Regions from separate parts of the Desulfovibrio simplex genome, predicted to be linked through region 1. Evidence: predicted binding sites of a transcription regulator. Region 1 holds the regulator's gene; each other region holds the start of a gene.

Region 1 (5,875 bases):
GATTATCTCGGTCCGAGAACTCATGGACAGCCTGCAGCACGAATTTGATGAAGCAATGGCCTCATTGAGCAAGAGCATGCAGAACATGTTCAACGGCAAAAGCTGACTTGTCGTTAACGTATGATACTAAAAGCCGGGCACATTCACATGCCCGGCTTTTTAGTATCCGTTGCCGAAATTTAGAGCATTTTAACTTTGAAAAAGTGTAAATGCTCTAACGCTGCACGAAAGTGCAGCGCGCCATAACATGGCGTGGATTCAGCCGAAAATTGCACTTTTCGGCTGAATGAAAACTTTGAAATGTGAAGCATTTCAAAGTTAATCTGCTCTATTGGCCGCGCAGATAACGCACGGCATTGACGAACAGCAATGTTCCCGGGGGGTCCAGCTCGCCGCGCGTCCAGGCTGGATGATTGGTCACGTGATGGAAGGCCTCGGGGTGCGGCATAAGTCCGAGCACCCGGCCTGTGGGGTCGGTAAGCCCGGCGATGGCCAATGCCGCGCCGTTGGGATTGAGAGGATATTCCTGCGTGGGCTGTTTTGTTTCGGGATCGGCATACTGAAGGGCAATGAGATTTTCCGATTCAAGGCGGCGCAGGCACTCTTCATCCCGCGGCACAAGTTTGCCTTCTCCGTGACGCACAGGCATGCACAGCATGGGCATATCCTTGGTGAAGACACAGGGGCTTTTGGGGTTGGGCAGCAAGTGCACCCACCGGTCTTCGTAGCGGGCCGAGTCATTGTGCCCCAGCGAAACCTGGCGTTCAAAGCGCATGCCCCCAAGGGCCGGCAGCACGCCAAGCTTGACCAGCAACTGAAAGCCGTTGCAAATGCCCAGAATGAGCTTGCCCTGGTCCAGAAAGTCGCGCAAACTTTGCAGCAGAGGAACGCCTTGCGCGTCCTTGAGGTAACGCCAGCGCATTGCAGCGGCCTGGGCTGCCCCCAGGTCGTCGCCATCAAGGAATCCGCCGGGAAAAACCAGGAAATGATACTCCGCCAATCGAACCTTGGCTGCCACAATGTCTGAAAAGTGAACCACATCGGCTCTGTCTGCCCCGGCCAGGCGGGCTGCATGGGCCGTTTCAAGATGAGAATTTGTTCCGTAGCCGGTGATGACCAGTGTATTGACCATGCCCATGCGGGTAAAGCCTCCTTGGCTTGCTAGCAAATCTTCACGCGCCGCGCCTGTGCTGATCCGGCGCTGGCGCGCGGCCTGTGGGCCAAAAACAGCCCGCGCCTCATGAGCCGCAGGCAGAGCCAGGCTGTACCGATGCGGGTTGAAGAGGGAATAACACACTACGTACCTTGTTTTCGATAGTCAATGCTAGTCAAAAAATTCATTTTAGGCTAAGGATACAGGGTTGTGCTGAAAAGTGATCAAGATATCAAGGTGGAAGGCATGAAAACGAAATTTATCTTTGTGACGGGCGGAGTTCTGTCATCTCTGGGCAAGGGCCTTGCTGCGGCCTCTCTGGGCGCGCTGCTGCAAACCCGAGGCCTTACGGTAACCATACAGAAGCTGGATCCCTATATTAACGTTGACCCTGGCACCATGAACCCCTTCCAGCACGGCGAGGTTTTCGTCACCGACGACGGTGCTGAAACCGACCTGGACCTGGGGCATTACGAACGCTATCTCAATGTGCCCATGTCGCGGAAAAACAACACCACTTCAGGGGCCATCTACAATCAGGTCATCGCCAAAGAGCGTCACGGCGACTATCTGGGCGCCACGGTACAGGTTATTCCCCACATCACCGACGAGATCAAAGGCGTGGTATTGTCTCTGGCTGAAGGGGATAATGCCCCGGATGTGGCCATCATTGAAATCGGCGGCACCGTCGGCGACATTGAAGGGCTGCCCTTCCTTGAAGCCATACGCCAGCTGCGCTCTGATCTTGGCCGTGACAACTGCCTCAACATTCATCTTACCCTTGTGCCCTATCTGCGCACCGCTGGCGAGCACAAGACCAAGCCCACCCAGCACAGCGTCAAAGAACTTCTTTCCATCGGCATTCAGCCCGACATCATCCTTTGCCGCTGTGAGCAGAGCATCCCCGAAGAACTGCGCCGCAAGATCGCCCTCTTCTGTAATGTCGATCAGGACGCCGTGTTCTCCTCGGTGGATGTGAACAATATTTATGAAGTGCCGCTGAAGTTTTATGAAGAAGGCTTTGACCAGAAAGTGGCGATCATGCTGCGCCTGCCAGCGCGCAATGCCCATCTTGAAGCCTGGGAAAAGCTCGTCAGCGACTGCGCCGATCCCAAGGGCACGGTTACCATTGCCATTGTGGGCAAGTACGTGGACCTGAAAGAGGCGTATAAAAGCCTGCATGAAGCTCTGATCCACGGCGGCGTGGCCAACCGCGTTCAGGTGAATCTGCGCTACGTTAATTCCGAAAACATTGACGACAGCAATGTGGCGGAACAGTTGAAAGGCTGCGACGGCATTCTGGTTCCCGGCGGCTTTGGATACCGTGGCGTTGAAGGCAAGATCGTGGCCATCCGGTATGCGCGTGAAAAAAAAGTGCCCTTCTTTGGCATCTGCCTGGGCATGCAATGCGCTGTCATCGAATTTGCCCGTCATGTGGCGGAAATGGCCGACGCAAACTCCGAAGAATTCGACCACCGCTCCAAGCACAAGGTCATTTACCTCATGACCGAATGGTACGATTTCCGCACCAAGAACGTTGAAAAACGCGACGCTGGCAGCGACAAGGGCGGCACCATGCGCCTTGGATCCTACCCGTGCAAGGTTCTGCCCAATTCTCGCGCGTTTGAGGCGTACAAGAAAGAGCTGGTTGAAGAGCGCCACCGCCACCGCTATGAATTCAATAACGAATTCAGGGATGCTCTGGCGGAAAAAGGCATGGTTTTCAGCGGCACTTCACCGGACGGAAACCTTGTGGAGATAGTGGAACTGCCCGACCACCCCTGGTTTTTGGGCTGTCAGTTCCACCCCGAATTCAAATCCAGGCCCATGGCCGCGCATCCGCTGTTCCGTGAATTTATCACGGCAGCCAAAAAGCACGCCAAGGTGTAAGGCTTGCATGATCGCATCATAATTTGATGACAGGAAGAAGGGAGGGCGACCTCCCTTTTTCCGTTTCAGGACCAGCTGCGGTTCTTGAAGCCAACACCTTGAAAACAATGATGCAAAGCTTGGGCCAGCTCACGGATTGGTTTGTTTTTTGGTCGCGCAACCTCTGGCTATTGCATAATTTTTGCCACTATGGCACACTACTTGTAAATAAAATATTTTCTGCTGACCTTTCAAGACGGAACAGGCTCATGGCACTGGAACTTCGACAGCAATTAAAACTGACTCAGCAGCTCGTGATGACCCCGCAATTACAGCAGGCCATCAAGCTGCTCCAGCTCTCACGCATGGAGCTTCTCGAGACTGTGCAGCAGGAAATGCTGGACAATCCTTTTCTTGAAGAATCCCAGGGCGATGACACTTCGCCAGATTCAGGCGATGACAGGCGGGAAAAAGCCGCCGAAGAGGTGTACGATCAAGACCTGGCCAAGGATGCCGACTGGGAAGATTACCTGGGAGAGTTCGCAAGCACTCCCCGCCTTGTGCAGCCACGCGAGTTTGAGGTTGCTGAAGATATTTCGCCCCTTGAAGCGCGCTACTCGGCCAAGCCCACCCTCGAAGGCCACCTGCTGTGGCAGTTGCGTCTTTCCTCCCTCACAGAGACACAAAAAGACATAGGCGAAGTCATCATCGGCAACCTTTCTTCTGCCGGGTATCTGCACGCCAGCCTGGAAGAAATCGCACAGATGACGGAGTCTGATACGGCTGAAGTTCAGACGGTGCTTGAAAAGGTGCAACTGTTTGATCCTGTGGGCGTGGCCGCCCGTGATGCCCGTGAATGCCTGCTCGTACAGATAAAAAGCCTGAAGTATGACCGCGACCCCATACTGCTTGAACTCGTGCGCTCGCACCTGGAGGACCTTGAAGCCAAGCGCTACAAGCCCCTGCTGCGCAAATTCAAGCTGGATATGGAGGAACTGAAAGAATATCTGGACATCATCCAGAGCCTTGATCCCCTGCCTGGAGCCAGTTTTGGCGGTGGCGAACCAACCTATGTGAGCCCTGATGTTTTTGTGTACAAAATGGGCGATGAGTTCGTCATTCTGCTCAACGAGGATGGCTTGCCGCAGTTGCAGCTTTCCAATCTGAGCCAGATGGACATGAAGGGATCCTCAGATAAGGAAAAAGAATACTGTACAGAAAAAATGCGCTCGGCCAGCTGGCTCATCAAGAGCCTCTATCAGCGCCAGCGCACCCTGTACAAAGTGATGGAAAGCATCGTCCGGCACCAGCAGCCCTTTTTCGAGGATGGCGTGACGCGTCTGGCACCGCTTATTCTCAAGGATATCGCTGATGACATCAGCATGCATGAATCCACGGTAAGCCGCATAACAACAAACAAGTACGTGGCGACGCCGCACGGCATTTTTGAACTGAAATTTTTCTTCAACAGCGGTCTGGAGCTTGATGACGGCAGCCAGGTCGGCTCTGAGAGCGTTAAAGCCCTCATCAAGAAGTTCATTGCTGACGAAGACACCAGGTCTCCCCTGAGCGATGAACGCATTGGCGAAATGCTGAAAGAGCACCTTAAGGTCAACATCGCACGTCGCACTGTGGCCAAGTACCGCACTGCCCTTGATATTCCGTCGTCTTCAAGACGCAAGGAACATTTCTGACCTTGGCCTTGGCGCGGCACAAGCGCCGCTGCCCGCCTGAGGCAAAAAATTTTTAAAACAAGATGGTTCATCAAATTTCCACCGTCGTTCAAAAGACGGGTTCCACAGTTCTCCATGCCGGGAACTGACATCATAAGGAGGATTATATGAACATCTCTTTTGCCTTCAAAAACTTTGAAGCCTCCGACCATCTTAAAAAGTATGCCCGACGCCGCATGGAAAAGCTGGGGCGTTTTTTTGGCAAGTCTTCCGGTCTTGAGGTAAGCGTTGTGCTTACTGTGGACAAGTTTCGTCATCGCTGCGAAGTGACGGTTGTTGGCGAAGGTTTGCATATAAACGCAACGGAACAGACTTCAGATATGTATGCCGCCATCGACCTTGTGACAGACAAGGTCGAGGCACAGATCAAACGCCAGGTTTCGCGGGTCAAGACGCAACGCCGTAAGGCTCGCTCTGCCGATGTTGACGTCTTTACCTATAACCTTGACGCAGAGGCTGAAGTGGCGCAACCGGTTGAAGGCACTGACCGCCTTGCCACCAAGCCGCTGCACCTTGATGAGGCGCTTATGCAGCTTGACTCCATCGGCAGTGAGTTCCTGGTGTTTTTCAACGCCGAAAATGGCCGCATCAACGTGGTGTACCGCACCCGCACGAGCAGCTACGCGCTGATTGACCCCGTCTTATAATTACGCCTGTTCCCGGCCGTCTGATGCCAGGCGGCCGGGAAGCATAGCAGGGGGAATAATGACTGCCACCACAAAGCAGCCACAGAAAACATTGGCTGCGAACACCGCAGCCCAACTGCCGGTGGCCGTGTGCATTGTCACCGGCCTTTCCGGTGCGGGTAAAAGTACGGCCCTGAAAGTTTTTGAAGATATGGGGCACTTTGTGGTGGACGGGTTGCCAGCAAGCCTGGCCCCCGAAATGGTAAGCATGATGTCCCGCCCTTCCATGAGCCATTTCAAGGGAATCGCCCTTGGCATGGACCTGCGCCAGAGCAACTTTCTGGATGAGATCAATGAAGCGCTGTCTGATCTCACCGCCCAGAACATTCGCCCCATGCTCCTGTTTTTGGAGTGCAACGTGCAGGAGCTGCTGCGCCGCTACGCCACCACGCGCCGCCCCCACCCCCTTGAGCGCGAGGGCATGGGGCTTGAAA
Region 2 (5,875 bases), 180 kb from region 1:
TCAAAAGCGTACAACGTCCACAAAAAGACATCATTGACTATATAATGAATCATTAAAGTATTCTGAATCAAAATAAAAGTAAATATGGGGCTTACAACGCCACATGAAAAAGGCGGAGAGCCGCCAGACTCTCCACCTTGTGGCCACGGGCCTCGCCGTCCGTTGCGGCGAACGGCGAGGCCCGTGGCTCCTTGCGGCTTACCGCAAGGGCCGATGACAGGGAGACCACCTTCCCCCCCGGGATGAGACTCCTGCCATCAACTTTCTGGAAATGCTCTACGCGTCACAGTCCTCCGTGCGGTTGAACGGTATGGGACGCTCACTGTGCATCAACACTGACGCCTTAATGCACCCACAGCAGTTCCGCATACTTGGGCAGCACCCACAAGGTGTCGTCCACAATGCCTTCAAGGGCATCGGCATGTTCGCGGCACTTGTGCATGGCCGTAAGGATGCAGTCACGCGCGGCCTTGGCTTCTTCAAGGGGGCCAGGGGTTTTGTGGGTTTTGGCAATGGCCGCTTCCAATTCGACAGCGGCCTGTTGCAGAGCCACAATATGATCCCGCAGGGTGTTGAAGTATGCCTCTTCAGCATCAGCGCCCTTTTCACCAAGTACGGCGCGGGTTTTGAGCACCACATCGGCGGCATTGGCCTGGGCCTCTATGCACTGGGGCAACACTGAGGTGCGCAGCATATCAAGCATGAGGTTGCCCTCAATGCAGATGGTTTTGCAGTAGTTTTCAAGCAGTATTTCCTGACGTGAAATTATTTCGCGTTCAGTAAGGATGCCGTGGCGCAGAAAAACATTCATGACTTCCGGATCACTGTAGTGCTCCAGAGCTGTTACTGTATTGTTATGGTTGGGGAGACCGCGACGGGCAGCTTCCTCAGCCCAGGATTCAGCATAGCCGTTGCCATTGAACACCACAGGCATATGCTCTTTGAAGAGACGTGGCAGCAGTTCCTGCAGGGCGGAGTTCAAATCCGTGCCGGCAGAGACGGAAGCCTCAAGCTCGGTGGCAATGTCGTCCAGAGCGCAGGCCACAGCGGCGTTGAGCACGATGTTTACGGGCGCCACGGACTGTGATGAGCCAACCGCGCGGAATTCAAACTTGTTGCCGGTGAAGGCAAAGGGGCTCGTGCGGTTACGGTCGGCAAGGTCCACGGGCAAGGGCGGCAGGGTCGACACGCCGACCTCCATAAAGCCGCTCTTCTTGTTCTTGGAGCCGCGTCCATTCATTATGCCCTCAAGCACATCAGTCAGCTGCTCGCCCAGGTACACGGACAGGATGGCCGGGGGCGCTTCGTTGGCGCCAAGGCGATGGTCGTTGCCCGCGCCCACAGTTCCGAGGCGCAGCGCCGTGCTGTGCTTGTGCACCGCGCGCAGGACGGCGGCCAGAAAGACCAGGAACTGCGCATTGTCCTGAGGCGTCGTGCCGGGGTTGAGCAGGTTCTGGCCTTCGGAGTCTCCCATGGACCAGTTATTGTGCTTGCCGCTGCCGTTGACGCCAGCAAAGGGTTTTTCATGCAACAGGCAGATAAAACCATGCCTGCCCGCCAGGTGACGCATCATATTCATGGTAAGCATGTTGTGGTCGCAGGCGATATTTGCCTCTTCATACACGGGCGCAAGCTCGAACTGGCCGGGGGCCACTTCGTTATGCCTGGTCTTGGCGGGAATGCCCAAAGCCAGCAACTCTTTTTCAACGTCCTGCATGAAGCTCATGACACGACCGGGAATGGCGCCGAAGTAATGGTCTTCCATCTCCTGCCCCTTGGGAGAGGACGCGCCCAACAGGGTGCGGCCTGCCAGCATCAGGTCGGGACGCAGAGCCGCAAGATTCTTATCCACCAGAAAATACTCTTGTTCCGGGCCTACCATGGCCCGCACGTAGCTGGCCGACTGGTTGCCGAACAGACGCAGAACACGCAGCGCCTGCCTGGACAGAGCCGAGATGGAGCGCAGCAGAGGAATCTTGCGGTCCAGGGCTTCGCCGGAATACGAATAGAAGTATGTGGGGATGTGCAGTGTGGCCCCGTAAGGAGCGGGAATTATGAACACGGGAACAGAAGGGTCCCACGCGGTGTAGCCACGGGCCTCAAAGGTTGAGCGAATGCCGCCGGACGGGAAGGAGGACGCGTCAGGCTCGCCGCTGATAAGCATCTTGCCTGAAAACTCGCTGATAACCTGACCATCTGACGTGGGCGACAAAAAAGCGTCGTGCTTTTCAGCCGTAAGGCCGGTCATGGGATGGAACCAGTGCGTGTAGTGGGTTGCGCCATTTTCAATGGCCCAGTCTTTCATGGCGTTGGCCACGACATCGGCGATCTCGGGATTCAGGCGTTCACCGTCGCGAATGGTCTTGGCCAGCTTGCGGTATACGTCCTTTGGCAGACGCTTGCGCATGGTGGAAAGGCCGAATACATAGCGGCCAAAACCCTCTTCAGCGCCGCACTCGGCCTCATCCTTGCTGGAAGGTATAACAGGAGCGGTGTTTATCGCCTTGAACAAAGCCTTTTTACGGGGGGAACTCATATGTTTTCTCCTTTATCCTTTAAACGAAAGTTAGTGCCATTCAGGGGGCAACTCTTACAGAGCCGCATCGCCGCGTTCGCCTGTGCGGATGCGAATGGCATCCTCCACATCGCTGATGAAAATTTTACCGTCGCCAACCTGGCCTGTCTGGGCCGTGGATATTACCGCATTGACCACAGATTCCAGCATTTCCTCATGCAGTACGACTTCAACCTTTACCTTAGGCAGGCAGTCCACCTGCATGATGGTCCCCCTGTACACTTCTGTATGACCGCGTTGGCGTCCAAAACCTTTGATTTCGGTATAGTTGAGGCCATGGATTCCCAGTTCCGAGAGCACATCCCTGACTTTTTCAAACATGCCGGGCCGGATGATAATTTCGAGCTTTTTCATGCTGTTGTTCCTTTTTACGGCAAGCCTTACATATTGTAGCCGCGTTCATTATGTTCACCGAGATCAAGGCCCGTAAATTCTTCTTCAGGCGCAATGCGCAGGCCGACGATAGCGTTCACGACATAAAGGATCACGCGAGTGGCAATGTACACAAATACCCAGGTGCCGATGATGGAGACCAGCTGAATCCAGGCCTGATTGGGGTTGCCGTAGAAGAGTCCATCCACATTGTTGACGGCGGCGCTGGCGAAAAGGCCGGTTGCAAGCGCGCCCCATGTACCCCCGGCACCGTGAATGCCGACTACGTCAAGGGCATCGTCATAGCCAAGCCTGCCCTTCAGGAACACGCCGCCGTAGCACACAAGACCACCGATGAAGCCGATAAGCATGGCGGGCAGAACTTCGACATACCCCGCGCCAGGTGTGATAGCCACCAGCCCGGCCAGCGCGCCCGAAATTGCGCCGAGACTTGTGGGCTTGCCAGTGTGCTTCCATTCAATGAGCATCCAGCCGAGAATGCCGCAGGCAGAGGCCATATGCGTTGTCACAAGAGCCTGCCCGGCAAGGGCGCCGGCGGCCAGTGCGCTGCCAGCATTGAAACCGAACCAGCCGAACCAGAGGATACCGCCGCCAAGCAGGGTCAGGGGCAGACTGTGCGGGCTGTGCTGCGTTCCGGTGGACAACCGGGGTCCAAGAGCCTGAGCGCAGGCCAGAGCCGCAGCGCCGGAAGACATGTGAACAACCGCGCCTCCCGCGAAATCAAGAGCGCCCATGGAGCCCATCCAGCCGCCGCCCCACACCCAGTGAGCCATGGGGGCGTATACGCATATGAGCCAAAGTCCAGAAAAAAGGAGCATGGCGGAAAAGCGGATGCGCTCGGCGTACGCGCCTGAAATCAGGGCCACAGTAAGTACCGCGAACATGCACTGAAAACCCATGAAAACAGTGTGCGGCAGTTGAGGGGCCATGGGGGCGGATTCACCGCCGACTCCCTTCAAAAAGAGGTAATTGAGGTTGCCGATCAGTCCGCCCACGTCGTCGCCAAAAGCCAGGGTGTACCCCACAAAGGCCCACAGGACAGAAATGAGTCCCAAACAGGCGTAGCTGTGCATATGCGTGGAAAGTACGTTGCGTGCGCGAACCAAGCCACCGTAAAAAAGAGCCAGAGCCGGGGTCATTAGCATGACCATAGTGGCGCAGATAATGATAAATGCGGTATCCGAGGCGTTCATACGGGCATCCTTGATCTTTACGGCCTGCCCAGCTCCATCGCATGAAAATTTTCAGTTGATGCAGCAGCGGCGTACCGTGTTGGCTGAACCTCTTTGGCGGATCGGCGCCAGATCCGCCACAACGACACAATGCCGTTGCCAGTACATACCCTCTTAGGCATTATCCATGCCAAAGGCGGAAACCGCTTATTCAACTTCAAATAATGCACCAATATAAAACAATATTTTTTCAAAACAGACGATTATTCACCGCGCTACCCCACTTTATGCCCGCTATTTTTTTACAATTTGGTAGAAAATTTTTATCCCTGGGCAAAGGCTCGTACGCTCCAAAGGGGGTGCCATACAAAAAACTAATAATATAGGAATGATATATGGATATTTCAAAAAAAATACATTTGCGTTGATTTTTACATAAAAAAGGACTCAACCAGTGTAAGAAAAGCTAAAAACCTGAAACAGCAAGCTGTCTCAGGCTTAGCAAGAGCCTTTACACGGAGGGCAATAAAATTACGATAATGTAGATTTTGTTTTTGGCGGTTCTTCGCGCTGATTGCACTCGCCAAAGGGAAAAGTGAGGGAAAAGCTGTCTAATATCTTATTTTACTGTAATAAAACCCAATGCATACAAATCACACGAAGGGTTTGCCCCAGACCTTTTATATGCGCTCCCGCTTGAGCCGGAAATCCTTGTAGCTGATACCATATTTTTTCATGCGCAAAGCCATTATTCTTTCCGTCAGCCCCAGACTGGCTGCGGCCTTTCCCATCTGCCCCTGGCTGAACTCAAGAGCCTCAACAATGGAGGCGCGCTCCAGTTCGTCAAGCTGATCCTGCAAGCTGCCGGAAAATCCCGGTCGCAGTGTACACACATTTTCTCCGTTTACAGTGGTACAGTGGGCACCGTGCAAAGCGGGCGGCAAGTGCTGGGGCAGCACAAGCCCTTCACGGCCAAGAAGAAGCACTGCCCGCTCCATTACATTTTCCAGTTCCCGGATATTGCCCGGCCAGGCGTAGCGTTGCAGCATATCCATGACGGCCAGGGAAAGACGCACATTTTCACGCCCATTGGTTTGCGCGAATTTTTTGATGAAATGGTTGGCAAGAGGCAGGATATCCTCTGGACGGCCACGCAGGGGTGGAAGGTATATGGGAAAAACATTGAGGCGATAAAAAAGGTCCCGGCGAAAAGTTTCCTGGTTGACCATATGCTCAAGATTTCGGTTTGTTGCGGTAATAAAACGCACATCAACATAATGCGTTTCCATGCCGCCCAGGCGTTCAAACGCTCTTTCCTGCAAAACTCGTAGAAGTTTGGCCTGCGTCATGAGCGAAAGCTCGCCGACCTCGTCCAGAAACAGAGTGCCGCTATTGGCCAGTTCAAAGCGGCCCTTGCGTGTTGCGTTGGCCCCTGTGAACGCGCCGCGCTCGTGCCCGAAGAGTTCGCTTTCGATAAGACTTTCAGGCAAGGCCGCGCAGTTGAGCGAAATAAACGGCTTGCTGGCGCGTGTGCTGCCAGCGTGTATGGCCCGTGCCGCCAACTCCTTGCCCGTACCTGATTCGCCTTGCAAAAAAACCGTTGTTGCAGATGGCGCAACTTGGGCGATCTGCGCATAAACTTTTTGCATTCCTTCAGAATTGCCTACAAATCCTCTGGGGCGCAATGGCGAGGAGGTTTCCTCATCCATTCTGCCCTGGGTTTCCAGGGCAGAAT
Region 3 (5,875 bases), 1.9 Mb from region 1:
TTCAGGTAATTGGCTTTGGGCCGTGATGATAGCCTGCGGGCTACGCCAGCGTGGGCGATCTGCTTTTCGTTTCCATGTCATTGGAGGTTGTAGAAATATTCTACCTGCTCCGCTTTTTGGCGTGGGGGAAGATATTGCTTTCTCAACAACAGCGCTGATGAACTCAGGTTTAATGCCGCTCAAACAGTACGGTTCTGGGTAGAGGCATCTCCATGCGCAGCCAAAGCACTCAAGGGGAAGGCACACAGCGGTGGTCGTCGGGTGGCAAGGCAAAAATCTGCCCACTTGTGAACCATTAAGTACAATCACGTGGGGAACATCCAATGCGGCTGCAATATGGGCCAAGCTTGTATCCACTCCAACAGCAAGTCGGCACTTGCTCAGGAATGCAGCGGTAGTCAGAATGTCCAACATTCCTGAAAGATTGCGTGTACGAATCCCCTGAGAACGCAGATGTTGGATGTTTTCTTCATTAATTCCGTATTCAGCCTCGGCCCCCAGCGCAACAACTGACAAATCATGCTGTGTGCATATTTCGACAAGGGCCTTGCCAATAATTGTGCAGTTTCTCTTTGGTATGCTCCCGCCAGAAAAGATCGCAATGGTTTTTTTGTGATCAAAATTTAAGTCTGCCCATTGTAGCTTTGCCTGTTCAATGCTTTTTTCAGAGAGCCATATTTTTGCCTTTGGCGTGTACTTGGTACATCCTAGCTGCTTTGCTATCTCATCGTATTTCATTAGTTCGCTTTGCATATCGTTTGTAATAGTCAGGGGATAGGATAATGAGTTATTGTACACGTCGGCGTACTGCTGTGTCTGATTTATTGTATCAGACTTTACACCCAAGACAGGGGTGTCAAGTGACAATGTTAGTGCGGATATGTCTGGCGGAAGAGAATTTGTTGTCTGAATGATTAAGTCTGGTTTTGAGCTTTTAAGCAGTTTTACGCATTTTTTAAGATAGTCCTCATCAGAAGTTGCATGCTTGTTTATTGAAAGGACAGATGCAACAACTGGGCTCGACTCATAAATTGGAGTGCAGGCTTGGTCGCAAGCTACAGTAATTTGGGCACTGGGGAATACTTCTGGTAAGTTGTCCAAAAGTGCATTGGCAAGAATCGCGTCGCCGATACCGTCAAGCCGGATATAAAGAATTCTTTCAATAGCGTTAAAGTCTAATTCTGAATATGCCATCTCTTTAGCAATGGGGTGGTTTAAAGTAGTATTAGAATTTGATATTTGTTTTTCATTTGATGTTTTTATTGAAGGTGTATTTGGATTAAATTTTGCAATGCAAAAGCCAAATTTTTCTTTTGAAGATTTTATGATTTTAAATCTGGCATCATTTTTCATTATAGTGAAACTTTTATGATGCTTTATATGGTAGATGTCATCAAGGGCAAGATAGCACGGACTGTTTAGTTGTGATATTATATAGTTGAATTCTATAAATCCGAGGTGTCCCGCACTGTCAAGAACAAGGAGTTCCGGGCAAAAATCAAATTGCTTTAAACAGAGGCCAAGAAGATTGTCGGGTACATCGATATGGTTTGTTTCCAGATAATAATTATCTGAACGCTCCCATTCTTCATGATCAGTAAAGATATCTACATCGGGGCAAGAATCCACGAAATCTTTTTGAATCTGCTCTTTGGTTAGCAGCATATCGCGGGGGAGTGAAAGTCCATTTAATACTCTGACGTAAGGAAATAGTTTGTTCTGTAAAAGATTGCGCAATGCTATCGCATAGTTTTTTGGATTTACTTCAATTGAATAGAAGATGCTCTGTAATTCAGGCATAGAGGCCAAGCCCCGCGCAATGGCCGCTGTTGTGCCAGTGCCATGATATGTGCCCGTTTCAATAATGGAAAAGGGACGTATTGTGCGGACAAGGTTTTCAAGAGATTTTGAAAAATCTGAATCAGCAGAAACATTTGTTCCAGCCTCTTGAGACGCATAATGCGAAGCAATTTTGAGATTTTTTTTCACGCTATTAGTCTCCGTTTTTCATTAAATTGCTTTTTCGCCGAAGTTTGCGCAAGATTTATGTTTATTAATTTTTTCCGCTAGAGCCTTTATCTTTAAAAAAGGCTAACTGCCTAGATGAATAAGAGTTCAGGGCTCCGCAACGCGGCGTGGATTCTGCCGCAAATCGCATCCTTCGACAGAATGACAACTTTGAAATATGAAGCATTTCAAAGTTAATCTGGTCTAGGTCGGTATTTCTTCCAGGCTGTCATCAATGTCTGCCATAAGCCTGACGCTGGTTTCCACAAGTTCGCGGGCCTTGGGGGCGATTTGCGAAAGCAGCACGCGCCCGCGCTCGTCAAGGAGCGTGCGGTTGCCTGCATTGTCGCTGAGGCCGCCCATTTCCATATAGGACACAATGACAGGCAGACGCGCGATATTGCTGCCTGTAAGGATGCGCGCGGCGAATTCAAAATCGCCCGCTATCCTGTAGCTGGCATCAAATTTTTCTTTTTGCAGCACAGGCAGGCGGGTGAAGGTGGCGGGAAAGGGCACGCCCATATCTGAAAGAAATCCGTTATATACCCGGTAGATGGTACGGTTCAGCAAGTGCTCGATCTTGCCGTCGTGCCCGCGCAACAGCGCGCCGAAGGCCATGACGGTCTCCGGCCCGAGCGTGCGGAGGCGGCGGTGGCACTGGGTGATGGAGTGACGGCTGACAAAAAAATCGTCCGCGCCCAAAAAAATGGCCCAGTCCCCAGTGGCGCGATCCAGCGCCTTGTTCCAGGCGTCGTACACGCCGGAATCCGGTTCGGACACCAGCTTGATTCTGTCCGCGTGCGGGCGGAGGATATCCAGCGTGCCGTCTGTGGAATCGCCGTCCTGCACAATCCACTCGACATGCGGGTAAGACTGGTTGAACACGGATGCCATCAGTCGGGAGATATATTTTTTTCCGTTGCGTACGGCTGTGATGATGGAATATTTCATATGTGTCCGCCGATGTTGCGCCTGCTACCGGGGGAGATGTCTACAGGGTTGTTATTGGTGTCGCCGCGTGTCGCCATCCGTCATCAAGGTATTTTGCTTTACCCGCAATCGCGGTTGCTACTGATACAGAGGACTCATAGACCGTAGCAGGTTGGCGAACAGGCCGTCCAGTCCCAGAACAAAGGTTTCCACATGGTCTGCCATAATGACCAGCAGCAGGCCCACAAAGAAAAAGCCCACGCCGATCTTGGCCGGAAAGCCGAATTCCATAATGTGTATTTGCGGCGAAGTGCGGGCCACGAGGCCCAGGGCCACTTCCACCATAAATAGCGCCACCATCACCGGGGCCGCGATCTGCAGAGCCAGCACGAACATCTGCGCGGCAAGGTGCAGTATCTGCCACAGGATTTTTGAACCGATGAAGAGCCCGCCCGGCGGGATCAGCTTGAAGGATTCGGCAAAACCTTTGATCATGTACAGGTGGCCGTCCAGCACCAGAAAGGTCAGCAGCGAGACCATCCAGAGAAAAAAGGCCGTGACGCCCGTCTGATTGCCGGTGAGCGGGTCAGCGAAGTTGATCATGGTAAAGCCCATCTGGAAGCCAAGCAGCTCCCCCCCGGCCTGTATGGCCATGAACAGAAAATTGACGGCCATGCCCAGCACCAGCCCCATGACCGCTTCACCCAGAATCATGATCACAATGTCGAAAGGGTGGGCGGGCATCTGGTTTCCCGGCAGCGCCAGATGCGGCCATACGCCCAGCGTGAACACCAGGGTTATGGCGGCCTTGACCTGCACGGGAATATTGTTGGTGGAAAACACAGGCAGCATGAACATGACGATGCTTACCCGCATCATGGTAAGTATGAGGCTCAGCACCTCTGCCTGGTTGTAGTTGAACACGTCCATGCCGGGGGATTTGCAAAATGGCTGCCAAAGAAAACAGCCTGTTGGGGCCGCCGCGCGTCAGAAGGGTGACGCGCGGCGGTTTTGTATGAAGGAGGCATGAAACCAAGCATGCATCGGGCATGCAAGGGCGCAGGACGCCGGGCAGAAAAACCGCAGGCGCAGGCGAGGAAGGGCACAGGACATACAAGGGAATATGACCCGCGCGTGACGCGAGGTCCGCAACGCCCTGAAATCCCGCCCAGATATGTTTGTGGGGATGGGCTCCGCGGGATCAGGCTTTGCCCTGTTCGTCGGGATTGTAGTTGCGCAGTCCGTTGAAGACCCAGATTCCCAGCAGGCACACCAGAAACGCTGCGGACAGCAGCACCGTGCTGTGCGCGGCGGAAAAGGCCGCCTGTCCGGCCTCTGCAATGGCCCTGCCCTGTTCTCCGCCTGCCAGTTCCGCTGCCACCATGGTGTCGCTGATGGAATCCGCGACGCTGTGCGGCAGGCTTTGCCGCAGCTGTGCCGGCAGCCGCAGGGCGGAACTGTAATTGGCGGCCAGCAGCACGCCAAAACCTGTGATGCCGAGTCCCGCGCCCAGGTCATAACCCAATGCCTCAATGGACCCTGCGGCTCCGCCTTTTTCCGGCGGCACGCTGCCCATGATGGCAATGGACGAGGCCGTCAGGCCGATGCTGAGTGAAAGGCCCAGCACCACCATATAGGAAACCACAAGCCAGCCCGCGTCGTGAAAGCTTGCAAGGCCAAGCCCGGCAAGGCTGGCCCCTGCGGCCAGCAGCGAGAGCGTGCAGACCTTTCGCAAGCCCCCGAAGACCACCAGCTTTCCTGCCAGCGGGCCGCCCACGGCGGAGGCCGCCATGATGGGCAGCATGAAGATGCCGGCCTGCAAAGGCGTGCGGCCAAGAACAAATTGCAGTTCCTGGGCGATGGTCAGTTCCACGCCAGCCAGTGCGCCCGAAACGATAAGGGCTGTCACAAGGCCAACGCGGATGGCGGGCAGCCGGAAAAGCCCCAGGTCAAGCATGGGCGTGCGCGCTGTGAGCTGGCGGTGGACAAAAAGCGTCAGCAGCGTGACGCCGCAAACCAGCGCGCCGCCGCACAGCAGAAGTGACGCGCCCTGTTTGAAGACGGCCTTTACCGCATACACCGTGGCCATAAGGCCCGCCGCCAGCGTGAGCGCCTGGCCGATGGGCCATGCGCCGCGCATTTTTACTTGTGGCTTGGGCAGCAAAATGGCCGCCAGGGGTAAAATGCCCAGAATAACGGGCACATTGATGAGAAAGACCGAACCCCACCAGAAGTGCTCAAGCAGAAGGCCGCCCGCCAGAGGCCCCATGGCCGCGGCCACGGTGCTCACCGTGCCCCAGATGCCCAGGGCCATGGCCCGTTCTTTCCAGTCCTCAAAGGTGATCCGTATGATGGCCAGCACGCTGGGCACGATCATGGCCGCGCCCACGGCAAGAAGCGCCCTGGACATGATCAGGGCCCTGGCCGTGGGCGAAAAGGCCGCGGCCAGCGAAGCGACCAGAAAGATAACCAGCCCGACCAGCAACAGCGCCCGTGGGCCCATGCGGTCGCCCTGCGTGCCCATGGGCACCAGCAGGCTGGCCATAATCAGGGGATAGATATCTATGATCCAGAGGATTTCCGTGCCTGTGGCCTGTAAGGAAAGCGTCAGCGAGGGCACGGCGATATGAAGAATGGTCATGTCCGTGGCAATGGGCAGCCATGCCACCATGACGGCCATAAGCACCCGCCAGCGGGCAGCCCTGTTGAGGCCCTTCTGGACAGGAGCGTTTTGCGGGGGCGCATTATGCGTATCAGGAGTATCCGTATTCATAAAAACTTGTGAAAGGTTTTTGTCGCGGCGGCAGCGCCGGGGGGGCACTGCCGCCGCAGTTTCAGCTTTTTTGCCGGTTGCCGCCTCCGGCCAATGGTCTGCCCAGCAATGTTACAATCAGTACAAAGAACAGCGGCGTAAAGTAAATGCCAAGCGCGGTTGCCG

What was found. Region 1 encodes sigma-54, which starts transcription at its own class of promoters, with help from an activator protein. Its sites were predicted from a motif close to CTGGCACGGNNNNTGCTT; they were not measured.
Region 2: a site for sigma-54 is predicted at 4,317-4,334, ahead of ACZ5DH_RS04665 (ammonium transporter). Genes of this name have one in related genera too.
Region 3: a site for sigma-54 is predicted at 3,976-3,993, ahead of fliR (flagellar biosynthetic protein FliR). Genes of this name have one in related genera too.

Annotation. Positions count from the first base shown of each region.
Region 1 is NZ_AP042377.1:1,320,917-1,326,791, forward strand. It holds gene ACZ5DH_RS05475 (NAD(P)H-dependent flavin oxidoreductase) at 1-106, shown strand, start outside; gene ACZ5DH_RS05480 (phosphoribosylformylglycinamidine synthase subunit PurQ) at 329-1,138, opposite strand; gene ACZ5DH_RS05485 (CTP synthase) at 1,400-3,043, shown strand; gene rpoN (RNA polymerase factor sigma-54) at 3,292-4,716, shown strand; gene hpf (ribosome hibernation-promoting factor, HPF/YfiA family) at 4,863-5,402, shown strand; gene rapZ (RNase adapter RapZ) at 5,461-5,875, shown strand, end outside.
Region 2 is NZ_AP042377.1:1,140,563-1,146,437, reverse strand. It holds gene ACZ5DH_RS04675 (glutamine synthetase III family protein) at 344-2,536, opposite strand; gene ACZ5DH_RS04670 (P-II family nitrogen regulator) at 2,591-2,929, opposite strand; gene ACZ5DH_RS04665 (ammonium transporter) at 2,956-4,161, opposite strand; gene ACZ5DH_RS04660 (sigma-54 interaction domain-containing protein) at 4,821-5,875, opposite strand, start outside.
Region 3 is NZ_AP042377.1:3,268,571-3,274,445, forward strand. It holds gene ACZ5DH_RS13285 (glycosyltransferase family 9 protein) at 1-1,989, opposite strand, end outside; gene ACZ5DH_RS13290 (glycosyltransferase family 2 protein) at 2,212-2,958, opposite strand; gene fliR (flagellar biosynthetic protein FliR) at 3,076-3,867, opposite strand; gene ACZ5DH_RS13300 (MFS transporter) at 4,139-5,710, opposite strand; gene ACZ5DH_RS13305 (efflux RND transporter permease subunit) at 5,772-5,875, opposite strand, start outside.